One region of the Streptomyces sp. LE64 genome, then DNA from elsewhere that is predicted to be linked to it. Evidence: riboswitches for the same ligand, from Rfam matches in the RefSeq annotation. Region 1 holds a riboswitch; the other holds the start of a gene.

Region 1 (5,708 bases):
TGTTCGGATCCTCGCCGTACACCTTGGTGATCAGCGGCGCGAGAATCGCCACCAGCACCAGGAGCAGCACCACGGCGCCCCCGAGCAGGGCGAGTTTGTCGCGTTTCAAGCGCTCCCAGGCGATGCGCCCCAGCGAGCGCCCCTGCACCGCCTTCCCGGCGACCGCGGCTGCCTCCTCCGCAGCCGGCGGGGCCGCGTCCGCGGTCGGCTCGTGCAATGGTGCCGTCATCGTGACAAGGACCCCTCTTCTCAACCGGCGGTGACCGTCCCGCAGTTGTCGCCGAGGGCGACCGGGCCGATCCGTCGTGCCCGAGGTCCTCGACGCTCCCACCGGGGGCGGGACCGCGCGACCTCTGGTGCGGGAGTCTTCATCCCGGCTGCGATCCGTAGCCAGACCTGATCCTGAATGGATGCGCAACCGTGATGCAGCCAGGGGGGATCCGTTATCCGAACGGCGCGTAACGCAGCCCGGACGGGGGCACCTTGAGGTTTTCGGCCAAACGCGCGTAGATTCCGGGCATCTTCTCGGCGAGACCGACAGAGAGGGCAGGAAAAGGACAACTCGCCCACCCCGGTCGCTGGTTGACAGAACGGGTCGAGGCGCCCACTATCGCGGCGGGTAACCGTACCCGGCGGTAGGCGAGACGGGAGCGACATGGGATTCGCGGTCGTAGAACGGGCGGGCGTTCGCACCCAACCACAGCGCGACGGGGTCGTAGGCGTCGCCGAGCGCCACGGTGGACACGGCCAGCCCCTCGGGCACCGCGCCGATCGACTGCTGCATCATCAACCGCACCGCGTCGACGGACTGCGGCCCCGTGTCGTACACGTCCAGCCCGATCGCCAGGTACGGGGCGCCGAGCGCCGGCTGCACCCAGGCGCGGCGCAGCGAGCGGACGGCGGGGGTGCGGTGCGCGTTCTGCCCCAGCACCGCGTAGAACTGCGGGATCTCGATGGCGGGTTCGCCGATCCGCAGCGGCCCGGCCGGATGCCGGTCCAGGCCCAGGGCGATCCGCCGCAGGTCCGCCCACGGGACGCCGACCCCGCCGCCGCTGGCGTGCGGGTTGAGCCACAGGCCGTACCGGTCGGGGTAGAGCGCCCGGGCCACCTCGGCGACGGGAGCCACCTCGTAGGAGCGGTTCCATCCGCTCGCGGAGAGTTCCTGGGCCGAGGTCACGCAGGGCGCGTAGCCCAGGCCGTCGAGTTCCATGTTGCCGTACTGGGCGTCCGGCGCTCCGGGCCGGCCGTGCCACAGCAGCATCCGGACCCGGCCGGCGGGGTCGGCGAGGGCGTGCAGCAGTGCCTCGTACGCGTCGTAGCGCCCGGGCGTCACCTGGCGCAGCATGTGCTCGATCCGCCCGGCCGCAGCCGTGCCCGACGCACTCACCCTTGACCGCCCCTTCGACCCGTCGGAACAGCACGGCGCGGTTCCGAACCCGACACGCCCACCGCGGCCCGGCAGGTCGTACGGCCCCGCCCGGCCGTGCCACCCAGCTTAAGCGGCGCCGCCCCGGCGCGGCCGACGCCTCGGTCCCAGGTCCGTCACAGCTGGTGGTATCGGGCGCACTCAGGGCTCCCGCACGTAGAAGGGGCGGAGCTGCTCGCGCATCCAGTCGGCCACCGGGTCCCGCGCCACGTCCAGCAGGATCAGGTTGACCCCCCAGGCGACGGGCACCCGTCCGAGCGCACGTCCCAGCGCGTCCAACGGCAGTTCCCGGGCCGAGCCCTCGCACTGGTCGAGTTCCACCCCGATGAACAGGCTCGGGGCGCCGCCCTCCACGCTGGCCAGGCAGCGGCGGGCGGTGGTGACCGTGCCCACCGCGGCGAACTCCTCCCCGGCGGCGGCGAGGAAGTCCATCGGGTCCTCCTTCCAGTCGGGCGGGAAGAGCCGGACCCGACCGCCGCTGGTGGGGCCGTCCAGGGCGGTGCGACCGGCGCGGCACAGCTCCGCGACGGCCGGCGGCGGCAGCGGAACGCCCACCGTGCCGTCCGGGTTGAGGACCAGGCCGAGTTGGGGCGGCAGTCCGCGGGCGAACTCGACGGCGGGCGCCACGGTGCCGCCCATCCGGTCGCCCACCACCTGGCGGAACTGCTCGGCGGAGGTGAAGACCGGCACGTATGCCTGGCCGTCGACCTCCACGGTGGGCAGGTCCAGGGTGGTGCTGGTGGCGTCCCCGCCGGCCGGCAGCGGCACCCAGATCCGGCTGCGGCCGAGCACCTCGACGATCCGCGGGGCGGCCCCGGGCACCCCCACGGAGGCGGCGAGCACCTCCTCCAACTCGTTCACCGGCCAGGCCCCGGGCGGACCCGGGACCGTGGGGGGCTGGGGCGTCTGGGCCGGAATCTCCATCGTCAACCACCTGCTCGTGCCGCGCTGCGTCTGCGCCAGGCACCCTAACGCGAAGCTCCGGGCGTCCGGCGCCCGTTCGGGCCGGGCGGCGCTGCCGTCCGGGCCTACGCGTCGAAGCGGATGGACCGCAGCGCCCCGCCCGCCGCCCGGTCGAGCAGCACCGCGGAGGAGCAGCCGGCCGGCAGCACCCCGCGCTGCGCGTCCCCCACCAGCCGGCCGATCGCCCGCCGGTGGCGGGCGAAGGCGTACCGGGACACACCCCGGCCCCGCTGGCGCTGCCCGTCGAGGGCGGTGTCCGGCGCCACGTCGAGCAGCAGCAGGTGCAGTCGGGTGCCGCGGGCCCGGGCCTCGCGGGCCAGCCAGCGGCGCACCCACGCCTGGGTGCCGCAGTCGTGGACCACCACGCTCTCCCCGGAGCGCAGCGCCCGCCGCAAGCCGGCGAAGTGCGCGACCCGCACCAGCGGCCGGTACAGGGCGTACGGCAGGGCGGCGGGCATCCGGCGGGCCCAGCGGTCGCGGGTGTCCTGGGAGTCGATGCGCCGGGCCGGGGCGACGGGGGTCGCGAGGGCGGCGCGGACGAGGCTGACCGAGGTGTCGCGGACCGTGCGCGACATCAGCGTGGACTTGCCGCTGCCCGGCAGCCCGGACACCACCACCAGGTCACCGGGGGCGAACCGGAGCGCGTGCGGCCCGCGGCCGGCCCGGTCCCGTAGGTCCCGGACCACCGCGGCGGCCCGCTCCGCGCGCGCCCGCGCGGCGGCGGCACCCGCCTGCTCGGGCAGCGCCACGCCAGCGGCGCTCGCGTACCCCCTCGTCGTGTTCACCGTGATCGTCCCCTCCAGTCCGTCACGTGAGCCTTCCCCGTAGAGTGTAAAGAGCGGGTAATTTCGCGGGTCCGGATCGCGTACGGATACGGCCACGGGCCCGTGACGGGAACTGCCCCGGGCCGATGCCGCGGGGTCGGGGGGACGCCGCCCTGCCCAAGGCGGCGCGGGCGTGCAATGATGTGCCCGCCAACTGCATACCGGCCGCTTGAACCCGCGCGGGAGAGCCCCCGGCCGTACCGGGGCGCCGAAGGAGCAAGTCCCTCCCTTGAATCTCTCAGGCCCAGATACCGCGCGGGCGAGGCACATCTGAAAAGCGGACCGCGACGTCGTACGCGCGGTCCCACCCAAGGTGCAAACCGGACCGCCGCCCAGCGGCGTGGCTCCCGGCGAACCTCTCAGGTCCGATGACAGATGGGGAGGACCATCTCGCCGTCATGCCCTGGGAGCACCTTCATGAGCACCGCCCCCCGCCGTACCGCGCTGGACGCGCTGCACCGATCGCTCGGTGCCACCATGACCGACTTCGCGGGCTGGGACATGCCCCTGCGCTACGGCAGCGAACGGGACGAGCACCACGCCGTGCGCACCCGCGCCGGGCTGTTCGACCTCTCCCACATGGGGGAGATCACCGTCACCGGCACGCAGGCGGTGGACCTGCTGGACCACGCGCTGGTCGGCAACCTCGGCACCGTCGCCACGGGGCGCGCCCGGTACACGATGATCTGCCGCGAGGACGGCGGCATCCTGGACGACCTGATCGTCTACCGCACCGGGGAGACGGAGTACCTGGTGGTCGCCAACGCCGGCAACGCCCAGACGGTGCTGGACGCGCTGCGCGAGCGGGCCGCGGGCTTCGACGCGGAGGTCCGCGACGACCGGGACGCCTACGCGCTGATCGCGGTGCAGGGCCCCGAGGCGCCGGGCGTCCTGGCCGCCGTCACGGACGCCGACCTGGACGGGTTGAAGTACTACGCCGGGCTGCCCGGCACGGTCGCCGGGGTCCCCGCGCTGATCGCCCGCACCGGCTACACCGGGGAGGACGGCTTCGAACTCTTCGTCGCTCCCGAGCACGCGGAGGGCGTGTGGCGGGCGCTCACCAAGGCGGGCGCCCCGGTCGGGCTGGTGCCCTGCGGACTGTCCTGCCGGGACACCCTGCGCCTGGAGGCGGGCATGCCGCTGTACGGGCACGAGCTGACCACCGGGCTGACCCCCTTCGACGCGGGTCTCGGCCGGGTGGTGAAGTTCGAGAAGGAGGGCGACTTCGTCGGCCGGGCGGCGCTGGAGGCCGCCGCCGAGAAGGCCGCGGCGAACCCCCCGCGCAAGCTGGTCGGCCTGGTCGCCGAGGGCCGGCGGGTACCGCGCGCCGGGTTCGCGGTGGTCGCGGACGGCACGGTGATCGGCGAGGTCACCTCGGGCGCGCCCTCCCCCACCCTCGGCCAGCCGATCGCCATGGCGTACGTCGACGCCGCGCACGCCGAGCCGGGCACCGCCGGGGTCGGGGTGGACATCCGCGGTACGCACGAGCCGTACCGGGTGGTGGCACTGCCCTTCTACCGCCGCCGGAAGTAGTTTCCGCGCGCACCACCGGGCCCGCCCGGATGCACCGCGCTCCGGTTCCACCGGGTCCCCGCGCGGTACATGACGTTCGCCGCCCGTGCGCCGGGACGCGCATCCCGGCGCTCGTCTCACATGCCAGACATCCCGTTCCTCAGCACTCCCCCGCGTACAGGAGAATTCCCACCATGAGCAACCCCCAGCAGCTTCGCTACAGCAAGGAGCACGAGTGGCTGTCGGCCCCCGACGGCGAAGGCGTGGCCACGGTCGGCATCACCGAGTTCGCCGCCGGTGCGCTCGGTGACGTCGTCTACGCCCAGCTCCCCGAGGTGGGCCAGCAGGTGACCGCGGGCGAGACCTGCGGCGAGCTGGAGTCGACGAAGTCGGTCAGCGACCTGTACTCCCCGGTGACCGGCGAGGTCACGGAGTCCAACCAGGACGTGGTGGACGACCCGTCCCTGGTGAACTCCGCGCCCTTCGAGGGCGGCTGGTTGTTCAAGGTGCGGGTCGCGGCCGAGCCGGAGGACCTGCTCACCGCCGACGACTACACCGCCTTTTCCGCGGGCTGACCCACAACTAGGGATCATCTGATGTCGCTTCTGAACACGCCTCTGCACGAGCTGGACCCGGACGTCGCCGCCGCCGTCGACGCCGAACTGCGCCGCCAGCAGTCGACCCTGGAAATGATCGCGTCGGAGAACTTCGCCCCGGTCGCCGTCATGGAGGCCCAGGGCTCGGTGCTCACCAACAAGTACGCGGAGGGCTACCCGGGCCGCCGCTACTACGGCGGCTGTGAGCACGTCGACGTGGTCGAGCAGATCGCGATCGACCGGATCAAGGAGCTGTTCGGCGCCGAGCACGCCAACGTGCAGCCGCACTCCGGTGCCCAGGCCAACGCGGCGGCGATGTTCGCGCTGCTCAAGCCGGGCGACACGATCATGGGTCTGAACCTCGCCCACGGCGGGCACCTGACCCAC
Region 2 (5,708 bases), 4.3 Mb from region 1:
CGCGCAGGGCGCCGTCGCGGCGGAACTCCCGCTGCCCGTCCACGTACTCGACCGACTCGTGCCCGGGACCCGCGCCAGCCTCGCGGGCTGGCGCTACACGATCCGGTGCGACGGCAGGTCGGTGGCCGCAGCGGACACCGTCCTCACCCCGGACGGCTGGGTCTTCTCCCACTTCTTCGAGGGCCCGTACATCGCCTCCACCGAACGCGCCGTGCGCCAGGCGGAATCCCTCCAGACCCCCCACCAGCCCCGACTGCTGTCGCTCCCCGGCTTGTACATGCTGACCCTGTGGCTGCACGGCGACCCCGCGGCGGACCCGGCGGTGGGCAGCCCCGCCCCCGACGACCTGCTCGTCCCCCTGGCGCCGGCGCCCCCGGGGGTGCCGGCCCACCGCGTCCACCGGGTGGACGAACTGCTGCCCGCCCTGGGGCACCGGCTCGCGCCGGCACCTCCGCTCGCCGCGCCGGCCTGACCCGCTCTGCGAGGGACCCCACGGCGTCCCGTGGTTCCCGTGCGCGACCGGCGGCCCCGCTGCTCACTCCGAGCACCGGGGCCGTTCCCCTCCGTTTCCGGCCCAGACGGACTAGCCCTTTCCGACCATGGCGAACCCTCCTTTGGGACAGGCCATGTGGGCTGAACCATCCTTGCGGGTGATACGCGTCTAGCGAGTAAGAACCGGCTGCGACGAAATCCCTGCGGAATCACGCCCGTGCGGCAACACTGGAATCAGACCGACGACACGGGCGGCGGCACGTCTCCTCGTTCCGCCGCAGCACGGACGTCACACCGCAGCGAAAGAGCGCTTCCACCATGTGCCAGCATCAGCCATCGTGCCCGACGGCGGAGTCCGCCGACCGTGAGGCCGCGCTCGCCGTGGCCCACCGCCCCGAACAGGGGTGGAGTCTCCTCTGCAACGGCGTCCTGCACTTCGAGGACACCGGTGAACTCCTACCCAACGGCGAAGTCATCGCGCCTCGTCGCCCACTGGGCGCGGACGGGGTGATGACGGCGGCCTGAGCCCGCCGGTGCTGACGGACCGGTCGGGCGACCCGTGGCCGCCCGACCGGTCCGTCAGCATGTCAAGCCCTGCCGGCGGTTCACTCCCCGTAGGCGTCCACCGGCGGGCAGGAGCACACCAGGTTGCGGTCGCCGTACGCCTGGTCGATCCGCCGCACCGGCGGCCAGTACTTGTCCGCGGGCGACACCCCGGCCGGGAAGACCGCCACGTCCCGCTCGTAGGGGTGCTCCCACACGCCGGCCAGGGAACGTGCGGTGTGGGGCGCGTTGCACAGCGGGTTGTCCTCGGCCGGCCACTGTCCGGACGCCACCTTCTCGATCTCCGCCCGAATGGCGATCATCGCCTCGCAGAAGCGGTCGAGTTCCGTGAGGTCCTCGCTCTCGGTGGGCTCGATCATCAGGGTGCCCGCCACCGGGAACGACATCGTGGGCGCGTGGAAGCCGTAGTCGATCAGCCGCTTGGCCACGTCGTCGACCGTCACGCCGGTCGCCTTGGTGAGCGGCCGCAGGTCGATGATGCACTCGTGGGCGACCAGACCTCCCGGACCGGTGTAGAGGACCGGGTAGTGCGGCTCCAGGCGCTTGGCGACGTAGTTCGCGGACAGCACCGCCACCTGGGTGGCCCGCTTGAGCCCTTCACCGCCCATGAGGCGCACGTACGCCCAGGAGATGGGCAGGATCCCCGCCGAACCCCACGGCGCGGCCGAGATCGGCCCCACGCCCGTGTCCGGTCCGGCCGCCGGCTGGAGCGGGTGGTTCGGCAGATGGGGTGCGAGATGGGCTCGCACCGCCACCGGCCCGACCCCGGGCCCGCCGCCCCCGTGCGGGATGCAGAAGGTCTTGTGCAGGTTCAGGTGCGAGACGTCGCCGCCGAACCGCCCCGGCTTGGCCAGCCCGACCAGCGCGTTGAGGTTGGCGCCGTCGACGTAGACCTGGCCGCCCGCATCGTGCACGGCCGCGCAGATGTCGGCGACGTGCTCCTCGAACACCCCGTGCGTCGACGGATACGTGATCATCAGGACGGCCAGTTCCTCGCGGTGCCGCTCGATCTTGGCCCGCAGGTCGTCGACGTCCACCTCGCCGTCGTCGGCGGTCGCCACGACGACCACCCGCATCCCCGCCATGACCGCGCTCGCCGCGTTCGTCCCGTGCGCCGAGGAGGGGATCAGGCAGACCGTGCGCTGTTCCTCCCCGCGCGCCCGGTGGTAGCCGCGCACCGCGAGCAGACCGGCCAGTTCGCCCTGCGACCCCGCGTTCGGCTGGAGGGACACCTTGTCGTAGCCGGTGACCTCGGCGAGCCGGTCCTCCAGTTCCCGGATCAGCGTCAGGTACCCCTGGGCCTGCTCGGCGGGGGCGAAGGGGTGCAGCTGCCCGAACTCCGGCCAGGTGACCGGTTCCATCTCGGTGGTGGCGTTCAGCTTCATCGTGCAGGAACCGAGCGGGATCATGCCCCGGTCGAGGGCGTAGTCCCGGTCGGAGAGCCGGCGCAGGTAGCGCAGCATCGCCGTCTCGGAGCGGTACTGGTGGAAGACGGGGTGCGTCAGGTAGTCGTCGGTGCGCAGCAGCGCCGCCGGCAGGGCGTCCGGGACCGTTGCGTCCAAACCCTCGACGTCGGCGTCGGCTCCGAAGGCGGTCCAGACCGTCCCGAGTTGCTCGCGGGTGGTGGTCTCGTCGCAGGCCACGCCGACGTGGTCGGCGTCCACCAGCCGCAGGTTGACCCCGTCCTCGCGGGCCGCGGCCACGACGGCGGCGGCCCTGCCGGGCACCCGTGCCGTCACCGTGTCGAAGAACGCGCCGTGCACCACCTCGACACCGGCGGCCCGCAGGCCCGCCGCGAGGACCGCGGCGTGGCGGTGGGTGCGGCGGGCGATGGTCCGCAGGCCCTCCGGCCCGTGGTACACGGCGTACATACCGGCCATCACGGCGAGCAGCACCTGGGCGGTGCAGATGTTGCTGGTGGCCTTCTCGCGGCGGATGTGCTGTTCGCGGGTCTGGAGCGCGAGCCGGTAGGCGCGGTCGCCGTCGCGGTCGACGGACACGCCGACGAGCCGGCCGGGCAGGTTGCGGGCGAACTTCTCGTGCACCGCCAGGTAGCCGGCGTGCGGGCCGCCGAAGCCCATGGGCACGCCGAAGCGCTGGGTCGTGCCGACGGCGATGTCCGCGCCCAGTTCGCCGGGCGGGGTCAGCAGGGTGAGGGCGAGCAGGTCGGCGGCGACGGTGACGACGGCGCCCAGTTCGTGGGCCTGTTCGATGACGGGGCGCAGGTCGAGCACGGCCCCGGAGGCCCCCGGGTACTGGAGCAGGACGCCGGTGACGCCCCGCTCGGCGACCTCGGTGGGGATGCCGGCGGTCAGGTCGGCGACGACGACCTCCACCCCGGTGGGTTCGGCGCGGGTTCGGATGACGGCGACCGTCTGGGGCAGGGTGTCCGCGTCGACGAGGAAGACGCCGCCCTTGACCTTGCCGACCCGGCGGGAGAGCGCCATGGCCTCGGCGGCGGCGGTCCCCTCGTCCAGGAGGGAGGCTCCGGACGTGGGCAGCCCGGTCAGTTCGGCCACCGTCGTCTGGAAGTTCAGCAGGGCCTCCAGGCGGCCCTGCGAGATCTCCGGCTGGTACGGCGTGTAGGCGGTGTACCAGGCCGGGTTCTCCATGACGTTGCGGAGGATGACCGGCGGGGTGAAGGTGCCGTAGTAACCCAGGCCGATCATGGAGCCGAGGACGTCGTTGCGGTCGGCGAGGGAGCGCAGTTCGGCGAGGACCTCGGCCTCGGTGCGGGCCGCCGGCAGGTCGAGCGCCTCGGCGTTCTTGATGACGTCGGGGACCGCGGTGGCCGTCAGTTCGTCCAGCGAACCGTACCCGACCTGGGCGAGCATCTTGGCACGGGCTTCCGCATCGGGGCCGATGTGGCGCCGCTCGAACGGAATGCCCTGTTCGAGCTGGGAGAGCGGGGGACGGTTGACAGTCATTGCGGGGGCCTCCTGGTCGGTACGACCTGCGAGGGGCACCATGACGCGGGTGCCCGGACGGCCTCCCCCTCTGTCATCTCAACCTGAGAGCTTCACCGGGCGCGCGGCCCGACTTTCACCGTCGGTGAGGGCGGAGGTCCGGAAACCGCCCGCCCTGCTTTCCAGAGTGACCTCACCCGCGCGGTACTGGGGCCTGAGAGATTCCGGGGAGGATTTGCTCCTTCGGCGCCCCCGACCGTGGCCGGGGAGCTCTCCCGCACGGGGTCGACAGCCGCTTCCAGCCTACCAGCGGCTCTTCGCACGGGGCTTCGAGTGGCCGCCTGCGGAAATGTGCTCTTTCGTGGTGCTGACGGATGAGTTGCGACGAGCTGGAGGGCACGTGCAGACCGACATCGATCCGCGCAACCTGATCGGCCGCAAGGCGTTCGACCTCCACGGTACGAGGATCGGCACCGTGGACGAGGTCTACCTCGACGACGCCACGGGAGTGCCGGAGTGGGCGGCGATCCGGACGGGTCTGTTCAGCCGGGACGCGTTCGTCCCCCTGGAGCCCAGCGAACTGGTGGCGGGCACCCTCCGGGTTCCCTTCGAGCGCGCCCTGATCAGGGACGCCCCGGACTTCGGCGTGGGACGCCACCTCTCCCCCGAACAGGAGCTGCGGCTCTACCACCACTACGGGCTCGACGTGGCCTCCCCCGGCCCCGATGTCGGCGAGTGGGCCGCCGGCCCGGGGGACGAGCCCGAGCCGTCCGGGGAGCGGTAACCGTCCGCCACCAGGGGGACCGGGTCGGAGGGGGTGAGGTCGGGGTCGTCCACGGCGAAGGTCCGCACCCGGCCCGGCGGGGAGTCCGGGGTCTCGAAGCGCACCGTCACCCGCCCCACCCCGCTGCCCTGGACCCAGCCCGGCCCGTGGACGGCGTGGTGGACGTCGTGTCCGGCCGCCCACCGGGAGGACGCGCGGGCGGGCGACGCGGGGTCCTGCGGGCCTTCGGCCCCCGGATCGGCCTCCGCGTCGTCGGGCACCTCGGGCGGGTGCTCCCCGGCTGCCTGCGCGAACAGGTCCTCCTGGGTGTAGTCGGCGAGGCCGCTGACGCCCACGCCGAGGAGCCGCACGCCGCCGGTGGTGTCCACCGACTCCAGCAGGCGGCCGGCCGCCTCGCGGACCACCCTGGGGTCGTCGGTGGGGCCGCGCAGCGTCTCGGAGCGGGTGAGCGTCGAGAAGTCGTAGCGGCGCACCTTGAGCACCACGGTGCGGCCCGAATGGCCGGAGTCCCGCAGCCGTCGCACGCACCGTTCGGCGAGCCGTTGCACCTCCAGCCGCACCCGGGTCCGGTCGTGGATGTCGACGTCGTACGTGTCCTCCACGGACACCGACTTCGTCTCCCGTTCGGCCACCACCGGCCGCTCGTCGCGGGCGAGGGCCATCGCGTACAGGCCCGCCCCGTGGGCCTTGCCCAGCAGCCGCACCAGTTCGTCCTCACCGGCCTCGGCGAGTTCGCCGACGGTGCTGATGCCCGCCCGGCGCAGGTGGTCGCCGGTGGCGGGCCCCACCCCCGGCAGCACCCGGACCGCCATGGGGGCCAGCAGGGCCCGTTCGGTGCCCGCCCGCACCAGCAGCAGACCGTCCGGTTTGGCCTCCTCCGATGCGATCTTGGCGACCATCTTGGAGGCGGCCAGCCCGACCGACCCGGTCAGCCCCGTGGCAGCCCGGATGTCGGCGCGCAG

The links. Region 1 has a riboswitch for glycine ahead of gcvT (glycine cleavage system aminomethyltransferase GcvT). Riboswitches for the same ligand answer to the same signal wherever they lie in the genome.
Region 2: linked by a shared signal. The riboswitch ahead of gcvP (aminomethyl-transferring glycine dehydrogenase) and the one ahead of gcvT (glycine cleavage system aminomethyltransferase GcvT) in region 1 are both predicted to bind glycine.

The regions. Positions count from the first base shown of each region.
Region 1 covers NZ_CP199708.1:4,821,641-4,827,348, reverse strand. The annotation lists gene ACSMX9_RS21825 (ABC transporter permease) at 1-229, opposite strand, end outside; gene ACSMX9_RS21820 (enhanced serine sensitivity protein SseB C-terminal domain-containing protein) at 608-1,387, opposite strand; gene ACSMX9_RS21815 (enhanced serine sensitivity protein SseB) at 1,568-2,350, opposite strand; gene ACSMX9_RS21810 (AAA family ATPase) at 2,455-3,174, opposite strand; glycine riboswitch at 3,384-3,477, shown strand; glycine riboswitch at 3,478-3,598, shown strand; gene gcvT (glycine cleavage system aminomethyltransferase GcvT) at 3,631-4,746, shown strand; gene gcvH (glycine cleavage system protein GcvH) at 4,920-5,300, shown strand; gene glyA (serine hydroxymethyltransferase) at 5,322-5,708, shown strand, end outside.
Region 2 covers NZ_CP199708.1:542,469-548,176, forward strand. The annotation lists gene ACSMX9_RS02325 (hypothetical protein) at 1-472, shown strand, start outside; gene ACSMX9_RS02330 (DUF5999 family protein) at 811-1,017, shown strand; gene gcvP (aminomethyl-transferring glycine dehydrogenase) at 1,098-3,983, opposite strand; glycine riboswitch at 4,155-4,250, opposite strand; gene ACSMX9_RS02340 (PRC-barrel domain-containing protein) at 4,363-4,746, shown strand; gene ACSMX9_RS02345 (DNA polymerase IV) at 4,656-5,708, opposite strand, start outside.